DNA from 3 places in the Alteromonas australica genome. Region 2 is predicted to be linked to each of the others. Evidence: predicted binding sites of a transcription regulator. Region 2 holds the regulator's gene; each other region holds the start of a gene.

Region 1 (7,119 bases), 370 kb from region 2:
CTATCTAATGGGAAAATTTTTCTTTGTAGCCACCATGCTTATGGTATCACTAGGCTGCGTTCACGCGCAGGACGATTCGGTACAACAATTGGAACAAGTTCAGTTTGATAACATTGTTATTGAATTGGGTGGTAAAAAATACAACGTAGAATACGCAAAAACCTTCGAACAGCGTGCTCGAGGGCTTATGTTTCGCAAAGAATTATGTGAAGATTGCGGCATGTTTTTCAAGTTCAATACCGCCAAACTTGCCGGTATGTGGATGAAGAATACTTATATCCCCTTAGATGTAGCGTTTATCGACAGAAACGGTGTGATCTCAGATATAAAACCTTTAACACCACACAGCTTAGCGTCTGTGGGGTCATCTAAAAAGGTACTGTTTGCACTGGAAATGAACCAAGGGTGGTTTGCCAAACATAATATCCGTGTTGGAGACCAAATAAATATTCATCGTTAAACTGCGCATTTAATCAGCGCAGTTCAGCCAAAAAAGGCTGGAGTACATTCGGAGTTAAACAAAGTGACAAATGCCTTATCGATAGCCAAGTTCGGCGGGACCAGTGTTGCCAATTATGAAGTTATGCAAAACTGCGCGCGAATTGTTGCCGGTAATGAAAAAACACGCATCGTGGTGGTGAGTGCATCAGCTGGGGTGACCAATCACCTCGTCAGTCTCGCGCACACTCCCATGACACAGCAGAAAATTGAAGAGACATGCCAAGCAATAACCTATATCGAGCTGGCTATCTTAGATAAGCTTGAAGACAAAGAGGCAGTAGCCCCTAAATTAACGGATTTACTTGAGGAAGTGCGCGCATTAGCGTTTCACGAAGAAATACTGCACAGGAATGATCTTAAAGATCAGCTGTTGTCTATGGGTGAACGTATGTCGTCACTGATGTTCTCAAGTGTATTGGCAGAGCAAGGTGTGAACACCATGAACTTTGATGTACGCAAAGTTCTCCGTACCGACAGTGAGTTTGGTGAAGCCGCCCCTCAACTTGAAGAAATTGCGAAGTTGGCCCAACAGCTTTTAGCACCTGAAATCGCTTCGGCTATTGTCGTGACGCAAGGTTTCGTAGGGGCTGATGTGGAAGGCCGCACCACGACTTTAGGTCGTGGTGGTTCTGATTTTACAGCGGCATTACTTGCCGAAGCATTGGACGCAGAGTCTTGTGAAATTTGGACCGATGTCACTGGGGTATACACAACCGACCCGCGTATCACAGAGGCGGCTCATCCTTTACCGGAGCTTAGCTTTGAAGAAGCTGCCGAAATGGCCACCTTTGGGGCTAAGGTACTGCATCCTGCCACCATGGAACCGGCATTACGCAAAGATATCAAAGTCTTCGTAGGATCAAGTAAAGAGCCAGAAAAAGGCGGAACGTGGATTGTACGTGATTGTGAGCATGAGCCACCCTATCGTGCGATTACACGCCGTAAAGAGCAGGTAATGGTGACGGTGAAAACCCCTAAGATGATGTACGCTCAGGGCTTCCTTCAGCAAGTTTTTTCTATTATTGCTAAGCACAAGCTAAGCGTAGACTTGGTCACAACGTCTGAAATCTCGGTGTCTTTTACCTTAGATAACCCAGCAAACTCAGTGGCGCAGCGTTTAAATAAAGAAACCATCGCTGAGCTTGAAACCATCTGTGACGTGAAAGTTGAGAAAGGCTACGATCTTGTTACCGTAGTAGGCAACAATATGCAGACCGCTATTGGCGTATCCAGTAAAATTCTGGCTGCGGTGTCAGACTTTAATTTGCGCATGATTTGTTTCGGCGCAAACCCGCACAATTTATCGTTCTTGGTGAACGAAACTGACAGTGACGATATTGTCAGAAAGCTGCACAAAGCCTTGTTTGAATAAGGCTGAAATGCCCTACACCAGGCATAAAAAAACGGCCGAATGAAAATTCGGCCGTTTTTTATTTCTGACTGACAGAAGGACAGACTACACTTTAAATTGTCGAATAGACTGTTGTAGTTCCTCTGCTAGGCGGGCCACTTCATGGCTCGACTCAGAGGTTTGCTGTGCACCTGCGGTGGTTTCTTCTGCAATGCCCACAATGGTTTCCAGTTTTTCACTGATTTCTTGCGATACCGTATTTTGCTCTCTCGCTGATTGCTCAATTTGAGAGCTAACATCGTGAGCCTTATGCACGGCTTCAGAAATGATGTCGAGGGCTTGCGTGGCTTTTTCAGTTTGCGCTACACAGGCCACGGTCTGATCTTTACCTTGGTTCATCACAGATACCGCGCGCTCAGCGCCGGCTTGCAGCACTTCAATCATGGCGTTGATTTCTTGTGTCGACTCCTGCGTACGGCTGGCAAGTGTTCTCACTTCATCGGCAACTACCGCGAAGCCTCGGCCTTGTTCGCCTGCGCGTGCAGCCTCAATGGCAGCATTAAGGGCTAACAGGTTGGTTTGGTCGGCAACGCCGCGAATAACATCAAGAATGCCACCAATGCTTGCACTGTCTTGATGTAACTTATTAATAACGTCAGCGGCGTCTTGTACGTCTTTAGCCAAAATCTCGATGGTGTTTTTATTTTCCAACGATATTTGACGCACATTTTCTGCTTCGGCATCAGCGTGACGAATTTGACTTAGGGTATCCTCAGCGTTTTGTACCACCAGCTGAGATGTTGAGTGCATTTCAGTGGTTGCTGTGGCCACTTGTCCAATTTGAGATTTCTGATCTTGGATGGAGTGGGTGGTTTGTGCGGTCACCGCAGACGTTTGTTCTGAAGCGGCTGCAAGCTGTTCTGCACGTACGTTAATCGCAGATATGAGTGATTTCAGGCTGTCGATTAGGTTATTACAGTTGCGCGCTAGCAAACCAAATTCGTCTTGAGCCGAGTCGTCAAGGCGATGGGTTAAGTCGCCTGATGCCGCTACCGTTAGTAATTCGTTTACGCGATAAAGTGGACGGGTAATCGCGCGAACGGTGACATAGCCAATACCTGCGGCCACCGCAATAGAAAGCAGTACCACAACAATAACAAAGGTATTGCCGGTTGTGATGGCTGAATTAACCTGATCTTCAATGTCCGACGCTTTACTGTCCGCAAGGGTTAACAATTTACCTAATGCAACGACACCATCAGAGATATTCTTATCTGACGCATTCAGCGCTTGTTCGGCTTGGTTGCGGCGCTCTAAACGGTTCACGTGAAGCTGCACAACACCATCACTTGCGGTAATGGCGTTTAAAGCATCGTTAACCAATTCATTGATTTCGTCTAGGGTACCTGAGTCGTCGCGGCCGCCGGCGGTTTGTACCATGTCGCTTAGCAGGGTTGCCACTTTGTCTACCACTAAGCTTACTTCGTTACCCAACGTTTGCGAGCGTACTAGGGTCTCTGTTTTTACGTATTCATACGATACCGTTAAAAGGGAAAGCAAAGACGTTTCTAACTGGCCACCAATTGAGGCTGCCCGTCGTAAATTTGCGTTTGATTGCACCGCATCAAGGTCTGAAAAATCGAGCAAGTAGGTAGAGGCATCATCGGCGTTATCTTCTGCATCACCTAGACGGTCGTCAATCTCGTTACTCAAATCCATATACTTGCGATGATTCACGTACATGTTTTCGACATTTTTTACATAGGCATCGTAAGCATCCCTAACACTATTTAGGGTTTTTCTTAATTCGGGCTCGTCCGCTACTGCTGAGGCAAGTTTTTTGTACTCTTGCTCAAAGTCGTTTTGGCTTCTATCAAACGCGCTGCGCTTTTCTTCCAGGCCACTTAAATTTTCTTCAATATACGACTCAAAGGTGAGTCTTCCCATATTGAGAAAGCTGGCTTTCAGGGCATTACTGCCGGCAACGGTGGGTAAGGCAACGTCATTAACTTCTTCGGTTGCTGACCCAATCGAATTGAGGTTGTATAGTGACACTACACTAATAACAATCAGTAACAAGCTGATTGCAACAAATCCCCCGATTACGCGAGTGGCTACTGTAATCTTCATCGGAACTCCTGGACTGATGCTTTTTATTTTTATACGGGACGATATTACCCCGCAATAGACACGAAATACACTCTTAAACCTGTTTTGTTTTATACTTAAGGATAAAAAAGGTATTTTTGCCGAATGTATAAGGTATCGGCAGCCGCGCTTAATTGCTGAAGTAGATAATACGAGCCTAGACGTTTTTAGTGGTAATACCAGTAAGTTTACGCGTCAACGGATATTAATTGGTTTGTCTCAATGTGTAGCATCGTGAGTGAATTGCCCCAGACATACCCCGTATCTAAACCAACAAACTGTGGATGGTTAGTGTCTCCGGCTAGGGCTGCCCAATGGCCAAATACCAAGGTTTCATCTGCGCGAATAAAGGGGTTGGGAAAAGTAAACCAAGGCGCAAGGGATGCTGGAGATTGAGAGGGGTGGGTTTTTGTTTCAAACTCCAAATGCATCGTTTTATTTAAGTACCTCATACGCGTACAGGCATTTATGATAAAGCGTAATCGCTTTGTACCTGACAGCGTGTCTTCCCACACTCTCGGCGTATTTCCATACATAATTTCAAGTAAGTCTGCATAGCAAGCAGATTGTAAGTGCTGACTCACCTCTTCGCTTAACATCAATAGCTTTTCTGTCGACCAAGCAGGATAAAGCCCCGCATGCACAAGGGTATGCTGCTTACCCACTTGTGTAGCAAGAGGGAACTGGCGTAGCCAATCGAGTAATTCTGGTAAGTCTGGGGCGGCCAGAAGAGGGGCGAGCTTATCGTCTTTTTTGGGCTTTTTAATGCCGTTGGCTACTGCCAGCAGATGAAGATCATGATTACCCAATACACTGTGAAAACGTGGGCCAAGTGAACGTAAAAACCGCAAGGTAGATAAAGAGTCTTCACCTCGAGCCACTAAATCACCTACGCCGTGAAGGGTGTCTTGTTCAGGGTTAAAGCTGACTTTATCGAGAAGGCGTTGCAACCCCTCATAGCAGCCTTGAATATCGCCAATGATAAAGTTTCTTTCTACTGACATAGCCTGCTCAATTAATGAAGAATGTTTTGTACAGCCAGCCTGAAGACGTCGATGGGAACACGAAAGCGGCCGCCATTGCTTTGTTCCATTTCATAGTAGCCCTGCATATTTCCAACTGGCGTATCTATTACCGCGCCGCTGGTATAATCAAAGCTTTCACCTGGTTCTATAATAGGCTGCTTCCCTATAACGCCTGCACCTTGTACTTCGCTAGATTTTCCGTTTGCATCTGTTATACGCCAATAACGGCTAATAAGTTGTACCGTCTCATTACTATTGTTAATAATGGTAATGTGATAGGCAAACGCGAATTGCGTAGAGTCTGATGGTAGATGTTCAGGGAGGTGACGGGTTTTCACCCGTACCTCAATGTTATCAGCAATCATTTTCAACCTTGTTGATTGTCGCTCTGTTCCAATGCGGTTACCGCATTGGCGAGGGTGGCGAAATCTTTCAATGAAAGTACTTCGGCGCGACAGGTAGGATCGATACCCAGTTCAGATATTTGCGCTTCAGTTAAACAATCTTTCAATGAATTACGAATCGTTTTGCGGCGTTGATTAAACGCTTGGGCACAAACTCGTTCCAAGGTATTCAGCGAGTTAACTTCCACCGGAGGAGTGGCATGCGGCACAAGTTTAACCACCGCAGAGTCTACTTTTGGGGGCGGCTTAAACGCGCCAGGTGGTACGTTTAAAACGGGGATCACATGACAGTAGTACTGCGTCATCACCGACAATCTACCGTAGTTTTTCGTACCCGGCCCTGCCGCTAGCCTGTTAACCACTTCTTTTTGAAGCATGAAGTGCATATCTGCAATGCTATCAGCGTGGTCGAAAAGATGAAACATAAGCGGGGTAGATATATTGTAAGGTAAGTTACCAAATACCCGAAGCTTCTTGCCTTCATAGGGCATGGACTTTAATAGCGACGTAAAGTCGAAGGTCATGGCATCTTGTTCAATAACCGTCAGTTTATCGCCATTAAAAGGATGATGACGCAATCGCTTAGCTAAATCTCTGTCTAGCTCAACCACAGTCAGTGCATCTACTTCCTCACAAACAGGGTCGGTTAACGCCCCCAAGCCAGGGCCAATTTCTACAAGGTTCTGCTCATTTTGAGGGTTAATTGCTGCAACGATTTTGCCGATAACATAATCGTCGTGCAAAAAGTTTTGCCCAAAGCGTTTTCTGGCCGTATGGCCTAAATGTGTTTTACTCATTGTTGATGATGTGCAAGCTCAATGGCTTTTTCCAATGCTTTTCTAAAACTCCCAGGATCTACGTTACCTGAGCCCGCGAGGTCGAGGGCAGTACCGTGGTCTACTGAGGTTCGAATAAAAGGTAAGCCCAGCGTAATATTCACTGAGGCGCCGAAACCCTTGTATTTTAGCACGGGTAAGCCTTGATCGTGATACATAGCTAACACAACGTCGGCATCGTCGAGGTATTTAGGCTGAAAAATAGTATCTGCCGGGAGTGGACCGGTAATTTTTAAGCCTTCTTCGCGAAGCTCATCAAGGGCCGGGATGATGGTATGAATTTCTTCTGTACCTATATGGCCGTCTTCACCAGCATGAGGATTTAAGCCACAAACATAAATGTGTGGCGTTTGAATACCAAACTTAAGCTTTAAATCGGTATTGATAATATGAATAACTTTGTGCAAGCGTTCTTTAGTGATAGCCCTAGACACATATTCAAGAGGAATATGTGTGGTAGCAAGGGCAACATTTAAACCTTCGGTTGCCAGCAGCATTACCACATCAATGGTATTAGACTGATAGGCAAAAAACTCGGTATGGCCGCTAAATGACACGCCCGCCTTATTAATAATACCCTTATGAACCGGGCCGGTTACCACCGCGGCAAAATCGCCGTCTATATTCGCTTGGCAGGCCTGACGTAAGGTTTCTACAACATACAGCCCATTGTCACTATTAAGCTCGCCTGCCACCACATCAACGGCTTTATCGATTTGCTTAAGGTAAAGCGAACCTGCCGGTTGAATATCCGTGTTATTAGCGTCATAAGGAAGCAGGGTTAAAGGTAAACCTAACGCCTCTGCTCGGGCGTGAAGTACTTCACCATCGGCGAATACAACTAACTGTGCTTG
Region 2 (7,119 bases):
AACGACGACAACGTGACCTTTTTCTTTATGAATATTTTTAGGGCCACGAATTAACCATTCACCCAAGAAGAACAACGGTATCGCTTTAGAGCGCACAATCATTGTTAACTGGCCATCAACGGTATTGGTCTTTTTGATGTCCATATTAATGATTTCGTTAACCGCGCCTAAGGGTAAAGCAAAAGTTTGCTTGCCAACGACAATCATCAGTGTGGGCAGGATAGCTAAGGTTAACGGAACCTTGATATCAAGGCGCGTACCTTTGCCCAACTGTGAGTCGATGTTAACCGTACCATTCAGTTGATTAATCTTGGTTTTCACTACGTCCATGCCTACACCACGCCCAGAAATGTCACTGATTTCTGTTTTCGTGGAGAAGCCTGGCGCAAATATTAAGTTAAACGCTTCAACGTCAGACATTCTCGCTGCGGCATCGGCGTCGAGTACACCACGACTTATCGCAATGTCTTTTAGCTTGTCAGGATCCATCCCCTTACCATCATCTTCGATAGTCAGTAGGATATGGTCCCCTTCTTGAGAGGCCGACAATTTGACTGTTCCCATGCGAGGCTTACCAGCCGCAGCACGGTCATCTGGCATTTCGACACCATGGTCTACCGAGTTTCGAACTAAGTGAACCAATGGATCAGCCAATGCTTCTACTAAGTTCTTATCTAAATCGGTCTCTTCACCTTCTAGTTGCAGCGTAATTTCTTTTTTCAGGCTTCGCGCCAAATCTCGTACAACGCGAGGGAAACGCCCAAACACTTTCTTGATGGGCTGCATGCGCGTTTTCATCACCGCACCTTGCAAGTCACCGGTAACCACGTCGAGATTGGCGATGGCCTTTGTCATGCTTTCGTCATTGGTATTAATACCAAGACTTAGCAATCGGTTACGTACCAATACCAGTTCACCCACCATATTCATGATTTGATCAAGGCGTTTGGTGTCAACCCGAACCGTTGTCTCTGCTTGCGGCGGAGCTTGCGCGGCTTTTTTATCGTCTTTCTTAGCGGCTTCTTTCGCTGCTGGAGCCTTAGCTGCCGGCGCTTTGGGCGCTGGCGCGGCCTTCGGTGCAGATGCAGCCGCTTGCTGTTGCTTCGCCTTTTGTACCGCTTGAGTCGCCTTCTCGTCCACAGGCGCTGGGGCCGGTTTAGAGGGAGCTTCCTCTTTCTTCGATGGCCCTTGTCCTGAGCCATGAAGTTGATCTAGCAGTGCTTCAAACTCATCATCAGATATTTCGTCGTCTGAACCTGCTGGTGCAGTAGGTTGTTGCGCTGCGGGTTTTGCCGGCTCGGCGGCCTCTTCATTACTGAATTGACCTTTTCCATGAAGCTCATCGAGCAGTGCTTCAAATTCATCGTCTGTAATATCGTCACCCCCGGCTGGAGGCGTTGGCGTTGGCGCTGCAGGCGCTGGTGCCGCTTTGGACGCTGCGCCAGGTGCACTAGAGCCGTGAAGCTCATCAAGAAGTGCTTCAAATTCGTCTTCGCTTATATCGTCAATACCACCGTCAGATGCAGCTTCCTGAGCCGCTGGCTCTTCAATGGCAAACTCTTCTTCTGGTGCCTCACTACTCGGCGCTGGCGGGGCAGACGCGTCATCGTCACCGAAGATATTCTCCCCTGGCGTTTCAGGATGACTTAACTTATGCAGTGTATCGACTAACTTCGCGTCTGCGGGTACAAGAGGCTCGCGCGATTTTACATTTTCGAACATCTCTACAACCACATCGGTGGCTTGTAATATGATGTCCATAAGCTCTGGTGTTAAGGTTCTTTGACCGTTGCGCATGACGTCAAAAACATTTTCTGCGCCGTGGCAAATTTCAACCAACTCAGTGAGTGATAAAAATCCTGCTCCACCTTTGACAGTATGGTAACCCCGAAAGATTGCATTTAATAAATCTGCATCCTCTGGATTGTTTTCAAGATCAACGAGCTGTTCTTGTAATTGTTCAAGTATCTCCCCGGCCTCAACCAGAAAGTCCTGTAATATATCCTCGTCAACATCAAACGACATGCGCCCGCTCCCCTAAAAACCTAAGCTAGACAAAAGGTCATCAACATCATCTTGGCCAGACACAACGTCATCTCGCGTGTCGGCATCGATAATGGGGCCTTCCGCCTCTACACCATCGATCTTCTTGACCGTTTCGACCGGTGTTTTCGTCTGTTCAGATGTCTCAGGCTCACCAAACATAGTAAGCATGTTTACTAAGCTATCTTCAACTTCCTTAACCAAATCTATAACCCGGCGAATCACTTGCCCGGTCAGGTCCTGATAACCTTGTGCCATTAACACTTCGGTCAGTAACTGTGTAAGTTTAGCTGATTGTTCAGCGCCGTCTTCCAACAATTCGTCTAAATCTGCACATAAAGCTTTGAATTCGCCTAGTTCGATTTGACGGCTCATTAGTTTTTTCCACTCTGGCATCACGCTGCTTATGCGTGAACTTAATAGTTCAGCAATTGGCATGCTGGCCTCAACGGCATCCATAGTGGTATTTGCGGCTTTTTCTGTTTCTTCAATGACATAGGTAAGACGCGATTGCGCATCGGGAATATCATCATTGGCCAAGTTTTTGATGCGATCATCAATTTGGAAGTTGTTTAACGCGTCGTGAAGTTGGCGCGTCAATTTTCCAACCTCGGCGAAGAGCTCAATAGACTCTTTCATTGACGCCGCTTCTAAGATGGCATTAGCTGAAGCAGAATCACCCTCTTCCAAATAGGCAACCAATTGTTTGGCTTCTTCAAGGGTAATAGGAACATTTACTTGTGTTGACATCCAGTAAACCTCATATCTCTGGTGAGCGTCTGGATCAACCTAAACGTTCGAAAATTTTATCGAGCTTCTCTTTTAACGTAGCAGCAGTGAATGGCTTAACAACGTAACCGTTTACACCGGCTTGCGCTGCCGCAACAATCTGCTCTTTTTTCGCTTCTGCTGTTACCATTAACACAGGCAAATGCTTAAGCTTATCGTCAGCGCGAATTGCGCGTAACAGATCGATGCCTTGCATGCCTGGCATGTTCCAATCGGTTACTACAAAATCGAAATCGCCTTGCTGTAGCATAGGTAAGGCGGTACTGCCGTCATCCGCTTCCTGGATATTGGAGAAACCCAAATCTTTAAGCAGGTTTTTTATGATACGTCTCATGGTAGAAAAATCATCAACCACAAGAATTTTCATACTTTTATCCAAAATAGCCTCCGCTGAGGGGTTAATTGTTATTAATATCTATTCTTCGTCAGCTTGCCACGACTTCATTCGTGATTTGAGTTTTAACATGGCCTGACTGTGAATTTGACTGACTCTTGACTCACTCACATCAAGAACTTCACCTATTTCTCTGAGGTTCAGTTCTTCATCATAGTATAAAGACAGCACTATCGCTTCTCGCTCTGGCAAGGTAGTAATCGCATGCGCTAACGCTTTTTGAAACGCACCTTGCATCAAATCCTCTAGGGGCGCGTCGGAACCACGATTTTGCTCGGTAGAAATCACATCTTCCGAAACACCTAAATCTTCAATGCCTACCAACTTGCCTGCATTCACTTCATTCAGCATTTGATGATAGTCTTGCATGCTGACATTTAGCTTAGCAGCAATATCTACATCCCGCGCGTCTCTGCCTGTTTCACTTTCGACTAATGAAATGGCCTCGGTGATGGCACGACCATTTTTATGTACCGAACGTGGTGTCCAATCACCCTTGCGTATTTCATCTAGCATGGCGCCGCGAATACGAATACCGGCAAATGTCTCAAAACTTGCGCCTTTCGAGCCATCGAAATTTCGTGCTGCTTCTAATAAGCCAATCATTCCCGACTGGATAAGATCATCTACCAACACGCTGGCAGGGAGCCGGGCCATCAAGTGATGGGCTATTCGTTTTACTAGTGGAGCGTGACGCTCTACGAGTTGCGACCTATCTGTTTGTTGTTGATAAGCGGCTGCCTTGCTATTCAACGCTGATTTCCTACTGCTTTATCCGACACCAACTGCTCTATAAAGAACTCTAAATGGCCACCTGGTTGCGCGGGAATAGGCCATGACAATGCTTTATTCGCCAACTGACCAATAGCTACCGCTGCGGGCGAGCTTGGGTACGCATCTACAATAGAAGTTTGCTTTCTCACCGCTTTACGGATGTTCTCATCAAAGGGAACTGTCGCCACTAATTCTAAGGCAACATCAAGAAAGCGCCCGGTTACTTTTGATAACTTACTAAATAACTCTTGCCCTTCGCGCACGTCACGCACCATGTTTGCCACAATTTTGAAGCGAAACACACCGTGCTCTCGGTTGAGTATTTTTATCAGCGCGTAAGCGTCGGTCAGTGATGTTGGTTCATCACAAACTACCACCATGATGTCTTGTGAGGCTTTTGAAAAACTGAGCACCATATCTGAAATACCGGCGGCGGTATCGACAATAAGCACATCAATTTGCGAGCGTAACTCACTGAACGCGCGGATTAACCCGGCATGTTCAGTAGGAGACAACTCAGCCATAGACTGCGTACCTGAAGTGGCTGGCGCAATCTTTATTCCGTGTGGTCCAGTGACTAACACCTCATCTAAGGTGCATTCGCCAGACAGCACATGGGATAAGTTCTTTTCTACCCTAAGCCCAAGCATGACATCAACATTGGCCAAACCTAAGTCTGCATCCAATACCATGACACGCTTTCCTTGCTTTGCCATCGCAATAGCGGTGTTAAGCGTTATATTTGTTTTACCGACGCCACCTTTACCACCGGTGACTGCGATAACCTTGATTAACCGTGATTGCTTCATTTTTCGTAAGCTACTCGCTTGATCGTCAATCATACTGCTCGTGCTGTTCTGATCACATTATTGCTACTAGTATGATTCAAACCATACTTTTTATAAAGCTTTGCTGCAGCAGATACTAAAGATTTTGCTTCAGCAACCTTAATATCTTCTGGTACTTTCTGTCCATCGGTAACATAGCTTACTGGAAGCTGATACTCTACCGCAGCACTAAGCACTTCCCCTAAAGAGTAGCACTCATCTAGCTTCGTGAAGATACACCCATTTAACTCAATGCCATCGTACGCTTCAATAATACGCTGTAAAGCAGGGTATTGCGTATTCGCTTGCGCCACTAAGTATTTTTTCACCGGCTGCATTTGACCGTTTTCAAATTGCTGAATTTGCTTAATTAATCGGCTATCTCGCTGACTAAAACCGGCGGTGTCAATTAAGACTAGTCGCTTGTGGCGTAATTGGAAAAGCAAATCCGCTAATTCTTCGCTACTTTGTGCTTTTCTCACGGTACAACCAATAATCTTTCCGTATGTCGCCAACTGCTCGAACGCGGCAATACGATAGGTATCTATTGTAATCATTGCTACTGAATCTGCGCCGTACTTTTGCGCATAGCGAGCAGCAAGTTTAGCAACGGTGGTTGTCTTACCTGTACCGGTTGGCCCAACTAACGCAACCGCACCTTGTTGGGTAAGTATATCGTTACCTGTGACATTAATGCGATTAGCCAATAGGTTTAGAAGATACACCCAAGCATCACGTTCATTATAGTGAGCTGGTGTATAACTAATCAATTGTGAAGCTAAAGAATGACTTAGCCCCATATCAGTAAGACGCTGTATTAAATAATGATGAACCGGCTGCTGACGGCGCTGCTTGGCTTCCATCAAGTCGGCCACTTGGTGCTGCAACACATTGCGCAGCGATGCCAACTCTTCTTTAATTTGAGCCAGTTCACCGCTAGATTGCGTGTTGCTGTCGTCAATACTTGCCGCTTGATGGGAGGGAAAAGAATCAGCGGCTGGCGTAGATTCAACTTCATCAATAAAGGCTTCAGAAAAATCAAGGTGAGAGGCTATATCGTTAGCGTGTTGTGGATTTCCGCCGACTGGCCGTGCCTCATCCTTGTAAGCACTGGCTTTAGTCGCAGACTGGTTTTTTCCACCATGCTGCTTTTCCAATAAGGCTTTTAGGCTATCTGGACCATCATCTCCAATGATTTCGCTTAAACTAGGCATTGGCTGTTGCTGGGGTGTGGATGCCGCCTTTTGCGCTGGTTTAGACACAGACAGTTTCGCTTCAGGCTCTTTGTCATAGGCTGCAACCAGCTCAATACCATCGGCGACTTTACGGTTAGACATGATAACAGCATCGCTGCCTAACTCAGCCTTAACCTGACTTAATGCTTCACGCATATCTTTGCCAAAAAAACGTCTGATTTTCATTGCACCCTCTCCAATCACCCAGCGTCAGATTATTGACCTACCGAACTGACTATTTTTATCTGTTTATCGTCAGGCACTTCTTGATACGAAAGTACATGTAGGCCTGCAACCGAATATTTTAAGAAGCGAGACAGTACTGGACGCAACATGCCTGACGTGAGTAATACTGCTGGCTCACCCTCAAGCTCTTGTTGCTGACTAGCTTGTTGCAACGATTTCTGCAACTTATCGGCTAGTCCTGGTTCAATTCCAGCGCCATCTTCACCACCCGCTTGTAGAGACTGGTGCAACATCTGTTCCAACTCTGGCGCCAAGGTTATGACAGGTATCTCTTTCGCCCCTTGCGTTATCTCTTGAACAATTAAACGCTTAAGCGCGATACGCACCGCAGACACCAACACGTCTGGGTCTTGGCTTCTAGGGCCATACTCACTGAGGGTTTGCACTATGGTACGCATATCGCGGATGGGCACGCCTTCAAACAACAAGGTCTGAAGAATTTTAACTACCGTGCTTAATGGCAATACCTCCGGCACCAGCCCTTCAACCAATTTAGGGTGTTGTTTAGCGAGCATATCCAGTAGCTGTTGCGCCTCTTCATGTCCTAATAATTGATAGGCATTGTTGGTCAGCAATTGGCTTAAATGTGTGGCGACTACCGTGGCTGCGTCAACCACGGTATATCCCAATGTTTGTGCATGCTCTCGCTTAGTAGGTTTAATCCAAACCGCATCAAGCCCAAACGCAGGGTCTTTCGTTGCCCGACCGTCGAGTTTGCCAAATACTTGACCTGGGTTAATAGCGAGCTCTTCATCATGGCTAATTTGCGCATCGCCAATATTTACGCCAAGCATAGCAATAGTGTAGGTAT
Region 3 (7,119 bases), 510 kb from region 2:
AGCCAAGCAAACCGGCCGAAATAAATATTGCGTGTGGCAAGAGCAGTAACCTTAGGTTATGCCTGTTAGCCTTGCGACGGTAGTGGCGACACGTCATGCAATACAGGTTAATGCTCTGATTGATATAAAAAAGACAGCCTAAGTGTATTTTTCAATTCTTGGAAGGTAACCGGCTTCACTAAATGATACCGAATACCCGCTTTTAAGCTTAGTTCCTTGTCGCTTTTATGGGCATTGGCCGTGAGCGCAATAATGGGAATACTTGGGTGCTGTTCTCTTATTATACGCGCCACTTCAAGCCCATTGATGTCTGGCAGGTTAATATCTAACAGTACAGCATCAAATGCGCCTTCTCTCGCCGCAATGATAGCTTCTTCCCCAGAGCGCACGGTGGTGGGGATATGGCCCATGCACAGCATCATATTTTCAACCATTTCAGCATTTATCGCCTCATCCTCTATCACTAATACCCTAGCATGAGAGAAGCTTTGTAATGTTTTTCCTCGTGGATTCGCTAAATGGTGAAGACAATCTACAATTCTATTCTTATCAATTGGCTTCACAAAAGACTGCCATACTTCAACGTTATGGTTGGCGATAATATTGGCAATATCCGGTGTTGCTGATAACACAATAATTGGTGGAGTACGGTCACCATAAATGGCAGTGAGGGTGTTGATGAGCTCGATGCCGTTAATGCCAGGCATATATAAATCGACAAACACCCCCGAAAATTGCAGTACCTCGTCATGTAAATTGAGTAAGTCAGAACCGGATGCAAAGCATCGCGTTCTATAGCCTTCTGCATTAATGAGGTTTTGAATATGAATGCGGGATATTTCTAAATCATCCACAATCGCAAAGCGGGCAGTGCCACAAACATGTTGCTCAGGAACATCGTCGTTAATGGGGCTGATGGGTATATTAAGGGTAAATTCACTTCCTAGCCCTTGTTCACTGTTTACTTCTAAGCTTCCATTCAGTGCGTCGAGCGACTTCTTCACTATCGACAACCCAATTCCTGCACCTGGGTAGCGTTGATTATAGGGTTGGCTCCCACGGTAAAAGCGTTCAAAGATTCGCGCTTGTTCCCCATCGCCAATGCCAATGCCTGAATCTACCACTTTTACCACAAGGTAGACTTTTTTGTCCTTCACTTTAGTCGTGATATTGGTATCTATAATACCGTTGGAGGTAAATTTAACGGCGTTATCTAGAATATTTTTTAATATATTGGCAATTAAGGTGGGGTCGCCGTCAATGTAGTGGGGCACGCTATGACTACAGTGCATACTGAACTCTACTTGTTTATCCCTTACTTGAACTGAGAAGGGCGCAATACATTCATCCAGTAAGCTAATTAAATCAATACGTGTAGTGTGAGGGGTGATGGATGATTCATCACTTAGCACATCGAGTAAGTTATTCGTCAAATTAAGTAGGCGAAAGCAAGATTGTTCCGCTTGCTGAATTAATTTGGATTGCTTGTCTTTCATATTCGGTAGTAGTTCTAAAGCGGCGACAATGGCACTTATTGGAGCGCGAAATTCGTGACTCATTAAGTTTAAGAACTGCTTTTTTCCCGGCTCCAATGGCAAAGGTGACTGAGAGGAATAAGCTGATAAATTGCTTTCACTTTTCTTTGATTCGTCGGTGAGAGGATTCGCCTCGAGTGTGCGCGCCTGCTGTCGGCTTTTATACAGGTGCCAGGATACGATAGTAAGGCTAAGCAACAGTATTGCGAAGGCCAAATTGAGCGTCATTTGCGCTTTCTTACTTAAGGCATCTTCTTGGGATATCAGTACTTGTTCTTGTATCTGCAAATGGGTAATGATGGCGTTTAAGGGGAGCTTATTTGATAAAAGCCGCAGTGCCTCATCCGGAGAATATTGAACCAAGCTTCTTAGCAGGTTTAGGGTGGTTATACTTTGATGAATAAGCCCCGCATTCCCAATGGATTCTCGGTACGCCTCATATTGATCAACTTGTATGATGCGGCGGGAAAAGTCTATTTCGTCCGCTTGTGTTTTTAGGTAATTGACGAAATGAAAGTCAGCTTCAGTGGTAAGGCTAAGTAACTGACGTTGTAATACGAAAATGGAATCTAGATTTTCATCCTGGTAATAGCTTTCTACGTTTCTTTCAATATTGTAAAAGGTATTCTCTACACCATTCAAAGATAGCAGAGAGGCGCGCAAGGCGGTTTGCTGTTGAAACAGTGTGTAGTGATAGCCGTAAAAGAATAAGGTTAATCCAAGCATTAGCCAAATTAGCGGCACAAGGCGAGTTTTATACATCGATAGCAGGTGAGTGACGTAGCGCATTTATACTCCATTATGACAGCCAAGGTCGTCTCGTTGTGCGCGATATAGCGGGTTAAGGCGAGCGTTAATTTCCAAGGTAGATGGAATATACCCTAACTTTAGTCGCTAAAGGCTGAATTGCCAACTTTGTGTTCCTGTTAGGTTGGCGGGTGTTCAAGGTGTTGAATTTTGTCCTTTATTCGATATAAGAAATACAAGCTTGGTAGCACCATTAAGGCGGTAGCAATGAAAAAGAAGCTCCAATTGCCATCAAGGGCATCGACAACGAAACCACTGCCCGCCGCTAAAAATGTTCGCCCAGCAACGCTTAATGAGGCCATTAGAGCGTATTGCGTGGCACTAAACGCTCGATGACATAAAAGCGAAATGAAGGCCACCATGGCTACGGTACTCCATGCTGATGTGAAACCATCCACGATCACAGCGGCAGCTAATAGGGTAACGTTTGGTCCGGATTGAGCAATCCATGCAAACATCAAATTGGACGCGGCCATGGCAATACCCGCCGTCATTAAACCACGATAGATACCATAGCGAATATTCACCATACCGCCCACAAGTGAGAATAATATAGTCACCCACCAATTAAGGAGTTTCGAATAGGTGCCTATATCGCTGTTTGAAAATCCAATTTCTTTGTAAAAAACCAAACTCATGCGACCTAGGAAGGCTTCGCCTATTTTAAAAAGAAAGATAAACAATAGAAAAGAGAGAGCGAGTTGTACCCCATTACGAACGAAAAACTCAGCAAAAGGCGCAATTAAGGTTTGCTTTATCCACGTTAGGAACCGATTTTTTGTTGAAAGCGGAATGTGAGACACCGCACTTTCTAATAAGCGCTCTCTGGCAATCGCCGGCTCTCTTGCTAATAAGGTGCCTAACATCAGTATGCCCATTGCCGCGGCAAGTAAGAGGTACACGTTGGGCCAATAAAAGTAGGGCGTATCTACGAGGAAAAACGGAATGGCGCCCAGGCCTCCAAAGCCGGTCCACCATCCTGCAGTGGCAACGGACGATGCGGCAGAGAGCCCATCTTTATCGCTCTCATCAATGATATCAATTCTGTAGCCATCAATAGCAATATCTTGTGTGGATGAACATAGTGCAATACAGAAACTAAAAAGAGCGAGGTAGAAAAGATGCGTGTCAGCGGTAAGTTGTGACATCGCAACACAGCCGAGGGCAATGCCTATTTGCATGGAGATAATCCATCCTCTCCGCTGCCCTAAGAATAAGGGTTTAATTCGGTCTATCAGCGGTGACCATAGGAAATTAAGGGAATAAACTGAGAAAACTATGCCAAAGAGTCCGATGGCCGATCGCGACAAGCCTTCATCGGCAAGCCAAGCATTTAAAACTGAACCAATCATCACCCAGGGGACACCGCTTGCAATACCAAAGATAAAAATACTGAGGTAGCGACGATCATTAAAGGTTTTAAGGGACTGCAGCAAAGAACAACTCATCAGCAATAAGGGAAAATGCTATTGAGCCATGTTAGCACTTAATGTGCAACGTCTTAAATAAGGAAATAATGCCTTCTTGATAGCAATGACCATTGATACCAAGAAGGGCTATTAACAAATGAAAATTCTACGCCGACATTTAAGGGCGAATGCCTACGCAGTCAAACGGGCAGTGACCTTTGCCTTCTAAAAAAAGCACACAGTTAGTGAGCTCTTCTATAAGGTAGGTATCGTGCGCCAATTTATCTTCAGGCCAATAATGAACTTGGTGTAACAAATGCCAAAATACACGCTCTTTGGGCGTATAGGGTTGCGTAAAGGTGTATTCTATCTGGCCCCACTCTTCCATACTATCCCAAAAGAATAGCTCGACCTCCTCGATTGGAAGCTCTCCATGCCAGAATGCTCGCAAATAAAAACACAGCTGCTTGGCTTTTTTATTGACAAACTCTTGTACAGTCACAGAGATTCAGCCGCTGGTTAATTTGTTTCAATGAATTATAGTTTATTACGAACTTACTGCCTTAAACGCCGATGCATTTAAAGCTAGGTTGCTGTTTTATTGCAAAAATTAGACTAAACAATTTGCGTTTGTATTACCAGCCTAAATATCGTGTCCAGCCAATAATATGTCCACTAAGAATATGAATGTACGGGGGTTTGTCATTGTCCATTAGACTAAAAGTTGAAATTTGAGCAGGAATGGACTGTTGGCGGTAGTGTAATTTTAATGAGGTGGCGGCTTTATGCCTGCGTTTAGAGGCTGTTTGATGTGCCCAGGCATTCACATTGGGCAATGATAAATCGAGCACGGGAAAACTAGTACTGGCAATGACATCAGGGATGGCACGGTTTATTTGCGCTTCTGGCCAAAATGGCGAGAGGGTCACCAAGGTGCTTGGCGCCGCTATTTTTTCCTGCGCCCCTAAATCTAAAACTTGTGCGGCGGTCATTCCTTGGGAAACAATCACTCGAAACCCTTGATGTCCCTGACTGTAATTGTCTAACGCGTTAAGCAATACCACAAGATGTTGGGCACTGGCTTGATAATCGAGTTGGGTTGAACGGCTGTCTATTCTTGGATGGGCGCCGCTACTCTCGCCCTTTGCATCTTCACTTGTATTTTCAGCCCAAACGGGGTTGCCTAAAATTAAAGGTATAGGGCTTACAATACAATGCCAACCTTTTTCACTTAACGATTCAGCTAACGCTTTTGATTGCGTAAGATTCAGCTCGTTAGAAGACTGGTCGGCCAGTATATACACCACCCCGCGAGAAAGCGGTGTAGAAGCGGGAATGTCAAAGATAGGTACCGCCGTATCGCCCACCATCAATTGAGACAGTTCGTTGGGTAAAAAGGCGTTTGAAATGTCGCTGTAAAAGCTTGCCCAGCTCATTTTGCAAAATGCACTAGCAATTAAAAAAGCCAAAATGAAACGAAAAGGACGGACCATGTTATACCTGTATATTTTCTTCATATTTATATCGGCAAGCGCGATGACTTCTTCAATAAAATTCTAGTATACAGCGTATAAAAGGGTTAGCCCTCCTTGAGCGCAACGCATTCGCAGCGCTATGCGCTAGGGCCTGATCTCATCAAACAGGGGCTTAGGCACATAGTCACTAAAAGGAATAGGGCTATTAAATGTCATTGCTTCTAGGGTTACCGGATGTGCAAAACAGAGCGATTCAGCATGGAGTTGCAACCTAGGCGCCATGGCTAGCGCCTTCTCATGGGCGTATAGCCTATCACCTAATATGGGGTGGCCAAGGGCTAACATGTGCACCCTAAGCTGGTGGGAGCGACCTGTCACCGGATATAGCGCTACCAGTGTTTCGTCACCCTCTTGTTGTATGGTTTGGTAACGAGTGTGAGCAGGTTTACCCCTTTCATGATCCACCATTTGCTTTGGCCGGTTAGGCCAATCGCAAATAAGCGGTAGCCTTATCTCGCCCTCTGCTTGTTCAACGTTGCCAAACACTCGAGCGAAATAGCGCTTTCGAGTTTGACGAAGCTCGAACTGCTTCGATATATGCCTATGACTGGCCTTATTCAAGGCCATCACCATGATACCAGAAGTGGCCATATCCAAGCGATGCACGACAGTCGCAGTTGGAAACACATGGTTTACTCGGCCGATTAGGGCATCTTTATGCTCGTCAGCCTTTCCAGGCACACTGAGTAACCCGCTGGGTTTATCGGCCACTAAGATGTGGTCATCGTAATACACTATACGTAAATACGGTGACATTGGAGGCCGGTACACGAAAGAGGGGTTCGCCATTAGGGATTATTTACCACGATACGTAATGCATCCAATTGTACATCAGCAGACTGAATAACCTTGTTTAACGTTTGCATTTGCGTTTCTATAAATGCAATTTCACTGTCTCTTACCGCTGGGTTACGTTTTTGTAAGTCTTTAAGGCGCTGAATTTCCCCATTTAATGTTTCATGCATGTTTTCCAGGGCATCGTGCAATAGTGTGTTGGCTTGTTGATGCGCCAGTTTTCTTGCGGTTTCAATAGCAAGCGTAAGGGGTTGTTGCAAAGCCTTAATGAGCTGTGAGGAAATTTTACGGCCCACTTTGCGACTAATTTGCACATCAAGATCGACGGCGTTGCCTTGCGCATCTAAACAAATCCGCACCGGTGTTTGAGGTAAGAAGCGGCCTAGCTGTAGAGATTTTGGTGCGCTTGCGTCAAGTACGAATAACGCCTCTACCCAATATGCCCCTTTGGGCAATGTGGGATCTGCCATAAAGCCCATGCTGCTTTTGCCATGAACATCAGTAAGAATGACATCAATGGCGGTATGCACTAATGGGTGATCCCAGCTTAAAAAGTGCACATTTTCTAATACCGTGGCCACACGACGCTTATAAGTTACGGTCATGCCTTCTGGATCAAGTCCAGGAATTTGGCTCACCATATGTTCAGTGGGCATGAGAATAAAACAGTCGTTATCTTTTTCTTCTTGTTGCACGCCAATAGCGTCGAAGACGCGACCCATAAATCGTGACAAGTCTTGGGAAGTATCAAGGTCGATAATGTCTTCTAATAGTTTCTCTACCCGACCTTCACCCGACGCGTTGAGTTCTAAAAGGCGATCCCGTCCTGCTTCTAGTTGGCTGACGAGCTGACTATTTAGGGTATGGCTTAAATTAATGAGTTCTTCTCTTGCACGGTCGTCTGACGGCTTAAGGCAAGCCCCAATAAGTAAGGGTTTGACGTCGTCAAAAACCCCAGCACCTGTGGGGCAGGTCTTTTCAAATGCATTCAAGCCCTGGTGATACCAATCTACCAACACATTCTGCGCACTTTGTGCT

What was found. The regulator FliA, encoded in region 2, starts transcription of late flagellar genes. The targets are predictions, from matches to a motif close to CTAAAGNTNNNNNNNNNNNNGCCGATA.
Region 1: the regulator FliA is predicted to act here: its motif matches at 4,116-4,142, upstream of EP13_RS03550 (HAMP domain-containing methyl-accepting chemotaxis protein).
Region 3: the regulator FliA is predicted to act here: its motif matches at 5,274-5,300, upstream of EP13_RS03015 (DUF3530 family protein).

The regions. Positions count from the first base shown of each region.
Region 1 is NZ_CP008849.1:819,673-826,791, forward strand. It holds gene EP13_RS03540 (DUF192 domain-containing protein) at 8-460, shown strand; gene lysC (lysine-sensitive aspartokinase 3) at 524-1,873, shown strand; gene EP13_RS03550 (HAMP domain-containing methyl-accepting chemotaxis protein) at 1,958-3,982, opposite strand; gene EP13_RS03555 (symmetrical bis(5'-nucleosyl)-tetraphosphatase) at 4,189-5,004, opposite strand; gene apaG (Co2+/Mg2+ efflux protein ApaG) at 5,016-5,390, opposite strand; gene rsmA (16S rRNA (adenine(1518)-N(6)/adenine(1519)-N(6))-dimethyltransferase RsmA) at 5,393-6,226, opposite strand; gene pdxA (4-hydroxythreonine-4-phosphate dehydrogenase PdxA) at 6,223-7,119, opposite strand, start outside.
Region 2 is NZ_CP008849.1:1,190,611-1,197,729, reverse strand. It holds gene EP13_RS05190 (chemotaxis protein CheA) at 1-2,025, opposite strand, end outside; gene EP13_RS05185 (protein phosphatase CheZ) at 2,038-2,793, opposite strand; gene cheY (chemotaxis response regulator CheY) at 2,828-3,211, opposite strand; gene EP13_RS05175 (RNA polymerase sigma factor FliA) at 3,248-3,979, opposite strand; gene EP13_RS05170 (MinD/ParA family ATP-binding protein) at 3,976-4,842, opposite strand; gene flhF (flagellar biosynthesis protein FlhF) at 4,839-6,248, opposite strand; gene flhA (flagellar biosynthesis protein FlhA) at 6,278-7,119, opposite strand, start outside.
Region 3 is NZ_CP008849.1:682,713-689,831, forward strand. It holds gene EP13_RS02995 (diguanylate cyclase) at 1-49, shown strand, start outside; gene EP13_RS03000 (ATP-binding response regulator) at 108-2,324, opposite strand; gene EP13_RS03005 (AmpG family muropeptide MFS transporter) at 2,462-3,790, opposite strand; gene EP13_RS19015 (hypothetical protein) at 3,930-4,253, opposite strand; gene EP13_RS03015 (DUF3530 family protein) at 4,387-5,187, opposite strand; gene rluA (bifunctional tRNA pseudouridine(32) synthase/23S rRNA pseudouridine(746) synthase RluA) at 5,371-6,075, opposite strand; gene rapA (RNA polymerase-associated protein RapA) at 6,075-7,119, opposite strand, start outside.